3 regions of the Streptomyces sp. NPDC058274 genome follow, and region 2 is predicted to be linked to each of the others. Evidence: riboswitches for the same ligand, from Rfam matches in the RefSeq annotation. Region 2 holds a riboswitch; each other region holds the start of a gene.
What was found. A riboswitch is a leader RNA that binds a small molecule or an ion and turns the genes downstream of it on or off. The one in region 2 is predicted to bind cyclic di-AMP.
Positions count from the first base shown of each region.

Region 1: another riboswitch for cyclic di-AMP. It lies ahead of ACFVYF_RS32320 (M23 family metallopeptidase); the one in region 2 lies ahead of ACFVYF_RS04530 (M23 family metallopeptidase).
Region 3: another riboswitch for cyclic di-AMP. It lies ahead of ACFVYF_RS27870 (NlpC/P60 family protein); the one in region 2 lies ahead of ACFVYF_RS04530 (M23 family metallopeptidase).

Region 1 covers NZ_JBHVXW010000022.1:127,822-131,088, reverse strand. Annotated here, with positions in the region: gene ACFVYF_RS32325 (GntR family transcriptional regulator) at 170-874, opposite strand; gene ACFVYF_RS32320 (M23 family metallopeptidase) at 1,099-1,863, opposite strand; cyclic di-AMP (ydaO/yuaA leader) riboswitch at 1,876-2,035, opposite strand; gene ACFVYF_RS32315 (M16 family metallopeptidase) at 2,271-3,267, opposite strand, start outside.
Region 2 covers NZ_JBHVXW010000002.1:23,605-26,871, forward strand. Annotated here, with positions in the region: gene ACFVYF_RS04525 (aldo/keto reductase) at 1-613, opposite strand, end outside; gene ACFVYF_RS04530 (M23 family metallopeptidase) at 786-1,829, opposite strand; cyclic di-AMP (ydaO/yuaA leader) riboswitch at 1,841-1,998, opposite strand; gene ACFVYF_RS04535 (PP2C family protein-serine/threonine phosphatase) at 2,254-3,267, opposite strand, start outside.
Region 3 covers NZ_JBHVXW010000017.1:40,938-44,204, reverse strand. Annotated here, with positions in the region: gene pcrA (DNA helicase PcrA) at 1-636, opposite strand, end outside; cyclic di-AMP (ydaO/yuaA leader) riboswitch at 1,208-1,380, shown strand; gene ACFVYF_RS27870 (NlpC/P60 family protein) at 1,388-2,539, shown strand; gene ACFVYF_RS27865 (tellurite resistance/C4-dicarboxylate transporter family protein) at 3,050-3,267, shown strand, end outside.

The DNA of each region.
Region 1 (3,267 bases), on a different contig from region 2:
TCGGGGCTCCTCGCAAAATGGTGGCGCCCACCGACGCCCCATAAGAGATTGTCCCGAACGCCATCGAAGGGCCCGTCCGGTATTCCGGTCGAGCCCTTCGGCCTTTTCATTCTGCGGGCAGCAAAAATAATCCCCCGCGAATTACCCCTATTTGTATACGGCCTTTTTGTTAATGCCGCAGGCCCGTCATGTTTACGGGATGTTGCGAAGTCCTCACACGGTCCGGGCGGTCGCCGGCCTCCCCGCGCCCGGGGAAACGAAGCCGGTGCGCCGCGCTCGCCCGCTCGGTGTGCAGCGCGGTGATCGCCCGTGCCCGCTCGCTGTCGCCCCGCGCGACGGCGTCCACGATCCCGCCGTGCTCCGCCCAGGACTCCGCCGGGTTGGCGGGCGCCTCCACCGCGTACATCCAGGCGATCTTGTGCCGCAGCTGGGCGAGGGTGGACGTCAGCGCGGGGCTGCCGGACGCCTGCGCGAGCGTTTCGTGGAACCAGCCCCCCAGGGAGCGCAGATCATCGCTGTGGCCCCTCCTGGCCCGCTCCTGGCCCAGTCTGACCAGGCCCCGCAACACCTTGAGGTGCGCTTCCGTGCGGCGCTGCGCGGCCCGGGCGGCGCCCAGCGGCTCGAGGAGCATCCGCATCTCCAGCAGGTCCGCGGCCTCCTGCTCGGTCGGCTCCGCGACGCACGCGCCCGCGTGCCGCCGGGTGACGACGAAGCCCTCGGCCTCCAGGGTGCGCAGCGCCTCGCGCACGGGGACGCGGGAGACGCCGTAGCGCCGCGCGAGCAGTTCTTCGGTGAGTCGGCCGCCCCGCTCGTAGACACCCGCGACGATGTCGTCACGGATCGCCGTGCATACCGAGTGCGCCGGAATGCGCATGAGCGGACCTCCGCCTTAATCCTCGCGAAACGCCGTCGATTGGCGCATGTTCAGTGACTCTATTGCAGAGAGACGGAATTTCCGATGGCGGACCGGAATCCATGGATATTTTTTGGACAGAGGACCGTTCGAAACGGCGAAGGCCCCGGCTCTATGAGCCGGGGCCTTCGAAGTCCATACGCGGTTGACCGGGCGCACGCGTGCGTGCGCCCCGCGGGCCTGTGTCAGACGTTCACGCCGTGCGAGCGGAGGTAGGCGACGGGGTCCATGTCCGAGCCGTACTCGGCCGTCGTGCGGGCCTCGAAGTGGAGGTGGGGCCCGGTGGTGTTGCCGGTCGAGCCGGAGAGGGCTATCTGCTGGCCCGGGGTGACCGTCTGCCCCACGGAGACACCGATGGACGACAGGTGGCCGTACATGGTGTACGTACCGTCATGCATCTTGATGACGATCTGGTTGCCGTACGCGCCGCCCCAGCCGGCCGTCACGACGGTGCCGGAGCCCACGGCGTGGACGGCGGTGCCGGATGCGGCGTGGAAGTCCACACCGGTGTGGCTGCCGGAGGACCAGAGGCTGCCGCCGGTCTTGTAGCCCGTGGAGACGTACGAGCCGGTGATGGGCGAGACGAAGGTGTTGAGGCGCTTGCGCTCGGCGGCACGGGCGGCACGGGCCTTGGCCTCTCGCTCCTTCTCGGCCTTCTCCGCGGCGCGCTTGCGGGCGGCCTCCTCGGCCTTCTTCAGGGCGGCGGCCTGGTCGGCGGCCTGCTGCTGGGCGGCGGCCTGCGCGTCGATCTGGTCGGCGACCGAGTCGCCGATGGTGATGGCCTGGGTCAGCCCGGTCTGTTCTACGGAAGTGTCCGCGGCGAGTGCCGGAGCGGCCAGGGTTCCGATGACACCGGTGGTGGTGAGCACAGCGACGCCAGCGGCATTCTTGGTCGTGCGGGTGAGCCGGCTCGGACGACGGTGCTTCCCGGTGGCACGGGTGAACGCCATGAAGGGGCTGGTCCTTTCCTTCCTTCTCGCCTACCGGGTTAGCTGACGGGTTCGGAGCAGGAAGGTCTCCTACGGGACCCTTCCAGGAAGGGCGCCCGATTCACCCCAGGGACTTCGATGGGTCCCCGGCTCCCCTGGCTCGCGCCGTACGGGGACTCGGCGATGACTGTCCGGTGCCGCGGGCGCGGCGCACTGCCTGACGAACAGCCGGACTGACGCTAAACGGGACATCTTTCAATCGACAAACGGAACACGGCTTTTGTAGTGCACGCCACAGGGCAGACGCATGATCACCCCATCAATACGGACATATTGAGGGCGCGTCCGGGTACGTCGGATCCGAAGTGCGGACAAAGAGGGGCCCAGGCGACTCTTCAGTCACCTGGGCCCCACCGGGAGTTGTCGCTCTACTCCGCGGTCACGACGCTCACTTCACCGATCCCGAGGGCGCGGACGGGCTCCGCGATCTGTGCCGCGTCACCGACGAGAACGGTCACCAGCCGGTCCACCGGGAAGGCACTCACGGCGGCAGCGGTGGCCTCCACCGTGCCCGTGGCGGCGAGCTGCTGGTACAGCGTCGACTGGTAGTCGTCCGGCAGGTGCTGCTCGACCTGGTCCGCGAGCGTGCTCGCCACGGCCGCGGCCGTCTCGAACTTGAGGGGCGCGACACCCACCAGGTTCTGCACGGCGACATCGCGCTCGGCGTCCGTCAGGCCCTCCGCCGCGAGGGTGCGCAGCACCTTCCAGAGGTCGTCCAGCGCCGGGCCGGTGTTGGGCGTGTCCACGGAGCCGCTGATGGCGAGCATCGCGGCGCCCGTGCCGTCGGGAGCGGACCGCAGCACCTGGCCGAACGCCCGCACGCCGTAGGTGTATCCCTTCTCCTCGCGCAGGACGCGGTCCAGGCGCGAGGTGAGGGTGCCGCCGAGGCAGTACGTGCCGAGCACCTGGGCGGGCCACACGCGGTCGTGCCGGTCGGCTCCGACGCGGCCGATGAGCAGCTGCGTCTGGACGGCACCGGGCCGGTCGACGATGATCACGCGGCCCCGGTCGTCGGCGGTCACCGGCGGCACCGGGCGCGGTTCGGCGGTCGAGCCGGTCCAGGCGCCGAGTGTGTCGGCGAGCAGCGCGTCGAGATCGACCCCCGTGAGGTCGCCGACGACCACGGCGGTGGCCGTGGCAGGGCGAACGTGCTTCTCGTAGAAGGCGCGTACGGCCGCCGAGTCGATGGCCTGCACGGTCTCCTCGGTGCCCTGGCGCGGGCGCGACATGCGGGAGGTGACCGGGAACAGCTCCTTGGAGAGTTCCTTGGCGGCGCGGCGGGCCGGGTTGGCGGTCTCGTGCGGGATCTCGTCCAGCCGGTTGCGGACCAGGCGCTCGATCTCGCTGTCGTCGAACGCCGGTGCC
Region 2 (3,267 bases):
GGCCGGAGCGGGAGGCGACCTCCTGGAGCGGACCCTCGTACGTCTCGCGCGAGACCAGGTTGTACTCCGGCTGGACGGCGACGTACCGCGCCAGCCCCTCGCGGTCGGAGAACTCCAGGGACTCCTGGAGCCGCTCGGGCGAGATGTTGGAGGCGGCGATGGCCCGCACCTTGCCCGCCCGCACCAGCTCGTCGAGCGCGCCGATGATGTCCTCGACGGGGACGGAGGGGTCGTCGCGGTGCGTGTAGTAGAGGTCGATGTAATCCGTGCCCAGCCGGCGCAGCGACGCGTCGGCCGCGGCCCGCACGTTGTCCGGGGCCAGCCCCTTGTAGTCGGGGTGGGAGCCCACCTTGGTGGCCAGGACGATGTCGGAGCGGTTGCCGCGCGCGGCGAACCACTTGCCGATGATCGTCTCCGACTCACCGCCCTTGTTGCCCGGCACCCAGGCGGAGTACGTGTCGGCGGTGTCCACGAAGTTGCCGCCCGCGGCCGCGTAGGCGTCCAGCACGGCGAAGGACTGTGTCTCGTCTGCGGTCCAGCCGAAGACGTTGCCGCCGAGGGCGAGCGGGAAGACCTCGAGCTCGGACGGGCCCAGCTTGCGAAGAGAAGTCATGTCGATCAGCAACACCGGTGGCGGAGCCATCTATTCCGCAAGCCCGCGGAAAAGCCCGCACGAAACGGGCGAAGCGCCCCGCGTAGAAGGCGAGGCGCTCACACCGGGAAACTGTCAGGGATGCCGGGTGCCGATGTGGCTGCCAGGAGCCGTCATGGGCGCCCGGAAGCTGTCAGGGGTTGAGTCCCTTGCTCTGCAGCCAGGCCATCGGGTCGATTCCGGTGGCGTTGCCGCCGGGGTGCACCTCAAGGTGCAGATGCGGCCCGGTCACGTTGCCGGTCGCGCCCACGCGCCCGATGACGTCACCCGTGGCCACCTTCTGCCCCACGCTCGCGCTGATGGAGGACTGGTGGCAGAACCACAGCTCCGTACCGTCATCGAGGGTCAGGATCGTGCGGTAGCCGTACGAACCGGCCCAGCCCGCTTCCGTGATGGTGCCGCTGTGGACGGCCTTGATCAGCGTGCCCGTGGGAGCCGCGAAGTCGAGGCCGGTGTGGTACCCCGAGGACCACAGCGCGCCGGCCTCGCCGAAGCGCGAGGTCAGCGTGTACGAGGAGGTGGGCAGCGAGTAGCTCTTGGCCAGCTTGGCGAGGCGCTCGGCCTCGGCCTTCTGCTTGGCCTCCTCCTCCGCCTTCTTCTTGACGGCGGCGGCCTTGGCCTTCGCCTCGTCCTGCGTCTTGGACGCTTCGGCGGCGGCCTTCTTCGCGGCGGCGGTCTCGGCGGCCCGCTGGGCCGCGCTGTCGACCTGGTCCTGCTGCGACTCGGCCTGCTGCATGATCCGCGCGCGCAGCGCCTCGCCGGCGTCGGTGGTGCCCTGCGCGGTGTCGTCGGTGGTGAGACCGGCGCTGGTGAGCGGGGTGGCGGAGCCCTTCGCAGGGGCCTCGCCGTCGGATATCAGGGCCTTGGCCGAGGTGGCGACCGACGACAGGTCGGGCATCGAGATGGACACCGGGGGCTTGCCGGTCTGCGCGGTGGCCATGCCACCCGCACCGACGGCGGCGATGACGCCGACGCCCAGAACGGTGGAGCTGCGGGCGAGTCCTCCGCCACGCTGCTTGGAGACGCGGTGCCGGCCGCGGACGGGACGGACGGAATCCGCGGTGGGATTCCACTCCTCCCAGGGCCCCTCGTCGCTGCCGCGGCCGTAGCCGAAGGTGTCGCTCTGCTTCTCACTCGGCGCGAACGAGGTGGGTTGTGCAGGCCGGTTTGACGCCACGTGGGCGCGCTCCTTTCCTTCCTTCTCGCCTACCGGGTTAGCTGACGGGTTCGGAGCAGGAAGGTCTCCTACGCGCGTCAACCGCAGTGTGATCCACCGCGAAAGACGCTCGATTCACCCCAAGTTGGTGGTTCCCCGGTTCCCTTGCGGGATTCGGCGCGTGCGCACGGAGCCGACTCCAGTGACGGCTGTGACGACCGCGCTGCGTTATCGAACGTTAATAGACTCGGGCTACGGATTCCAAGCTGTTCGGACTGATCATTAACGTCTTCCGCCTGGACTTACGGGTCATGAGGGGTGGAAAACGGGCGAGTTGACCACGCCTCATAAACCCCAGTTCAATTGACGGTTCGTCAGCTGTTATGCGGAGGGGTGCCATCCGGTCACCTCCGGTGACAACGATCAAGAACAGTTCGTACGACGCTCATGGCCGGCGTACGGCGAGCAGCGCGAGGTCGTCCGTCGTCCCGCCGCCCGTGTGCCGGCGCACGTCTCGCGTGAGGGCTGCCAGCAGCGCGTCGGGGCCGGCGAAGACCCGTCCGGCCAGCCGCGCCGCCGGATCGTAGAACTCCCCGCGCCCGTCACGCGCCTCCGAGAGCCCGTCGGTGTAGAAGAGCAGCGTGGCCCCGCTCGGGAAGGCCGCCTCCTCCGCACGGTCGGGCCGGCTGCCCAACTCGCCCAGCCCGAGCGGCAGTGCGGGCTCCGCGGCGTCCAGGACGCGCAGCGTGCCGTCCGCGCCCAGGAGCAGGGGCGGGGGGTGGCCGCGACTGACGATGCGTACGACGCCGTCGCCGTGCGGGATCTCGGCGAGGACGGCCGTGGTGAACCCCTCGAAGGCGTCGAGTCCGTCGCGCCGGGTCCCTTCGCGCGCCAGCGCCCGCTCCAGTCGCTGGGCGACCGCCTCCAGCGTCGACTCGTGCTCGGCCGCCTCCCGGAACGATCCGATGACCACCGCGACGGCCGCCACCGCGCCCATGCCCTTGCCCCGTACGTCGCCCACCACCAGCCGTACGCCGTGCGGGGAGTCCTGCACCGCGTACAGGTCGCCGCCGATGAACGCGTCGGCCTGCGCCGCCTCGTACCGGGCCGCGAACTCGAAGCCGCCGATCCGTTCGGCCGGCCGCGGCAGGACGGCGCGCTGGGCGGCCTCGGCGATCTCGCGGGCGGAGGCGAGCCGCTCGTCGGTGCGCCGGACCAGGATGTTGATGAGGACGGCCAGGACGGCGACGGTCGCCACGGTGACCAGTTCGGTGACCGAGTCGACGTTCAGGGCGATGCCGAGCCTGATGTGGATGGTGAGGACGGACACCAGGGCGCCGAGGCCGGTGAGGATCGTGCCGCGCAGCGAGAAGAGGGGCGCGGCGACCAGCGGGGCCGCGGTGAAGAGGGGGGCCGCGGTGAAGTCCGAGGGGGTGAGGTAGTCGTAGACGATCCCGAC
Region 3 (3,267 bases), on a different contig from region 2:
CGGCGGGAAGCGCTTGGGGTCGAGGTCCAGATCGCGGCAGACCAGGGCCATGAGGCGCTTGGAATCGGCCGCGTCGTAGATCGAGAAGGAGGAGGTGAAGCCGAGCTTCTTGCTCTCCCGCCGCAGGATGCGGACGCAGGCGCTGTGGAAGGTCATCACCCACATCGCGTTCGCCCGCGGACCGACGAGGTGCTCGACGCGCTCCTTCATCTCGCCCGCGGCCTTGTTCGTGAACGTGATCGCGAGGATCTGGCCGGGGTGGACATGGCGCTCGCCCAGCAGATACGCGATCCGGTGCGTGAGCACGCGCGTCTTGCCGGAGCCGGCGCCGGCCACGATGAGCAGCGGGGAGCCGGCGTGCACCACGGCCGCGCGCTGGTTCTCGTTCAGCCCGTCCAGGAGCGTGGCCGGGTCGACCACGGGGCGTGGGGCGCCGTCGCGGTAATACCCTCCCCCGCTCCCGGCTTCGCCCGAGCGGGATCCCGATCGGCTCGGCGGCACGTCGAAACGGCCGCCGAACAGGTCGTCCGGAAGCGGCTCGGCCGTCCCGTCCTCGGGCGGCGGCGGGGGCTCTTCCTCGTGGGCCGCGGAGGGCTTGAGGTCCGCCAGGAAGCTGTCGTCAAAGAGGCTGCTCATCGCTCTCCGAGTCTAGGCCGACCCACTGACACCCCGCGGCCACCCCGGAAATCCGGCCGGTTTCCCGAAGCGGGGCGGGCCGGCGGCCGGCCTCTTCCGAAGCCTCCCCCGCCCCCCTCGCCATCCGTAACGTACTGACTCTGCACAGTGAGCGGCCTCGGACGGCCGCCCGTACGAGGCCGGACGGCGGTCGGTTACCCGGCGGCGGGCGGCGGTGCGTCACCCGTCGGCGGCGGGCGGCGGGCTGCGGGCTGCGGGCTGCGGGCTGCGGGCTGCGGGCTGCGGGCTGCGGGCTGCGGGCTGCGGGCTGCGGGCTGCGGGCTGCGGGCTGCGGGCTGCGAACGACGAACGACGAGCGGCGAACGACTAGCGGCGAACGACGGCGGGGGAATCCCTCACCCCGGACAACTCGCCCTAGACCCCTCCGGATTGACCGAGTGGGTCGGCGACCATGGCGAAGGTCACGAAAATGTATCGGGCATATCGCCCATCAACCTTCACAGAAGTCACACGAGTTGGCTAACGTGCCGGTCAGGCCGCCCGACCCTCACCGGCGAACATCGCCGGGCCGGCGCGGCCTCCGCTGAGTCCGGTGCGCCCCCGCGGCAGCCGGAGCCGGGGACCCAATCGATCCCGGGGTGAATCGGTCCAACCGCCTTGTCGGGCCAGGACCGTAGGGCAACCCTTCCGAACCGTCCGCCCGAACCCGACAGCTAACTCGGTAAGCGGATGATGGAAGGAGTCGCCTCTCTTGGCGTCGCATCGCAAATGGCGTCCTACGGGTACGGGCATAGCGGGCATACGGACCCCCGGCCTCGCCACGGCGGCCCTCACCTCCGTGGCTCTGCTCTCGCAGACGGCGAACGCCGCGCCGTCGGCCGACCCCAAGCCCAGCCTGGAAGAGGTCGAGAAGAAGGTCAACGACCTCTACCACCAGGCCGAGGCCGCCACCGAGAAGTACAACGGGGCCAAGGAGAAGACCTCCAAGCAGCGCAAGCGCGTCGACACCCTCCTCGACGACGTGGCCCAGCGCACGGAGAAGCTCAACTCCGCGCGGGACGAGCTGGGCACGTTCGCCGCGGCCCAGTACCGCACCGGGGCCGCCGCCCCCGACACCGCGAGTCTCCTGCTGGCCGACAACCCGCAGGACTACTTCGACCAGACCCAGCTGATGAGCCGGCTGACCAGCCGCCAGAAGCAGGCCGTCGACGATTACGCCACCGAGCAGGCCGCGACGACGAAGAAGCGCCAGGAGGCCTCCGAGAGCCTCCAGGCACTGTCCACGTCGCAGACGACGCTGAAGTCGACCAAGGCCCAGGTCCAGCAGAAGCTCTCCGACGCCCGAGAGCTGCTGTCGAAGCTGACCGCCGCGGAGAAGGCGCGGCTCGCGGCGATCGAGGAGAAGCAGCGGGCGGAGGCCAAGCGCAAGGCCGAGGAGCTGGCCCGCAAGCAGGCCGCCGAACAGAAGCAGCGCCGGCAGGAGGCACCCCAGCAGGGCAGCGGCTCGGCCGGCCCCGGCACCTCCACCGACGCCGCCTACGCGACGAAGACCGCCAAGGCCATCGCCTTCGCCCGCGCCCAGGTCGGCAAGCCGTACGTCTGGGGCGCGACCGGCCCGGGCTCGTACGACTGCTCCGGCCTCACCCTCGCCGCCTGGAAGGCCGCCGGCGTCACCCTCCCCCGTACCACCTGGGACCAGGTCAAGGCGGGCACCACGGTCCCCGTCTCCGACATCAAGCCCGGCGACCTCGTCTTCTTCTACGACGACCTCAGCCACGTCGGCCTCTACATCGGCAACGGCATGATGATCCACGCCCCGAAGCCCGGCGCGTACGTCCGCGAGGAGTCGATCTACTACGCGGGCGACACGATGCCGATCCACAGCGTGGTACGGCCGGCGTGACGCCGTAAGGCGTGGCGAGGTCGTGACGTTGTGACGCGTGACGTTGTGACGCGTGACGTTGTGAAGCGCGATGCTGTGACGCCTCCGGGGGCGCGTTTCTGACTGTGCGCGCCGGCTTGGGCGGCCTGCGCGCCGGGCGTGTGCCTCATGGCATACGCAACCGGGGGCGCACGAGACGAGAGGGCGGCGCGGGACCAGTCGTCCGGGCGCGCGGGGAATCGTGCACGCCGGCGTACGGGCGGGCGTGCGCAAAGCGTGCGGGCGCGCGCGGCGGCAGCGCCCGGCATGGGCATGCGGGGCGCGCGTGGGCAGGCAGGCGCGCGGGCGTGCGTGAGCCGTTCAGGCGCGCGGGCGTGCGCGAGGCGTGCAGGCGCGCGTGGGCACGCGGGCGCGGGTGGGCACGCGGGCGCGGGTGGGCAAGGCGGGCGTGCGGGCGGTTTTCGCGCTCCGCGCGCTCGCGCCCTGCGCGCCCCGCGTGCGAGAGACGCGCAGCTCCCTAGCATCGGCCGCATGCCAGGCGCCTCCCCCCTCCTCACCTGGTGGGCGCAGCGCCCGCCCGCCGCCGGTGCCGCCGTGATGGCGACCGGCATCCTCTCGATCGGGCTGCACCTGACCGGTTACGAGACCCTGTCCCGGATCGCGCTGGTCCTGGCCTGCGCGGCCTGGCTGGCGCTGGCCGGGGACTTCGTGGCACGGCTCGTACGGGAACGGGAGCGGTGGCTGGCGGA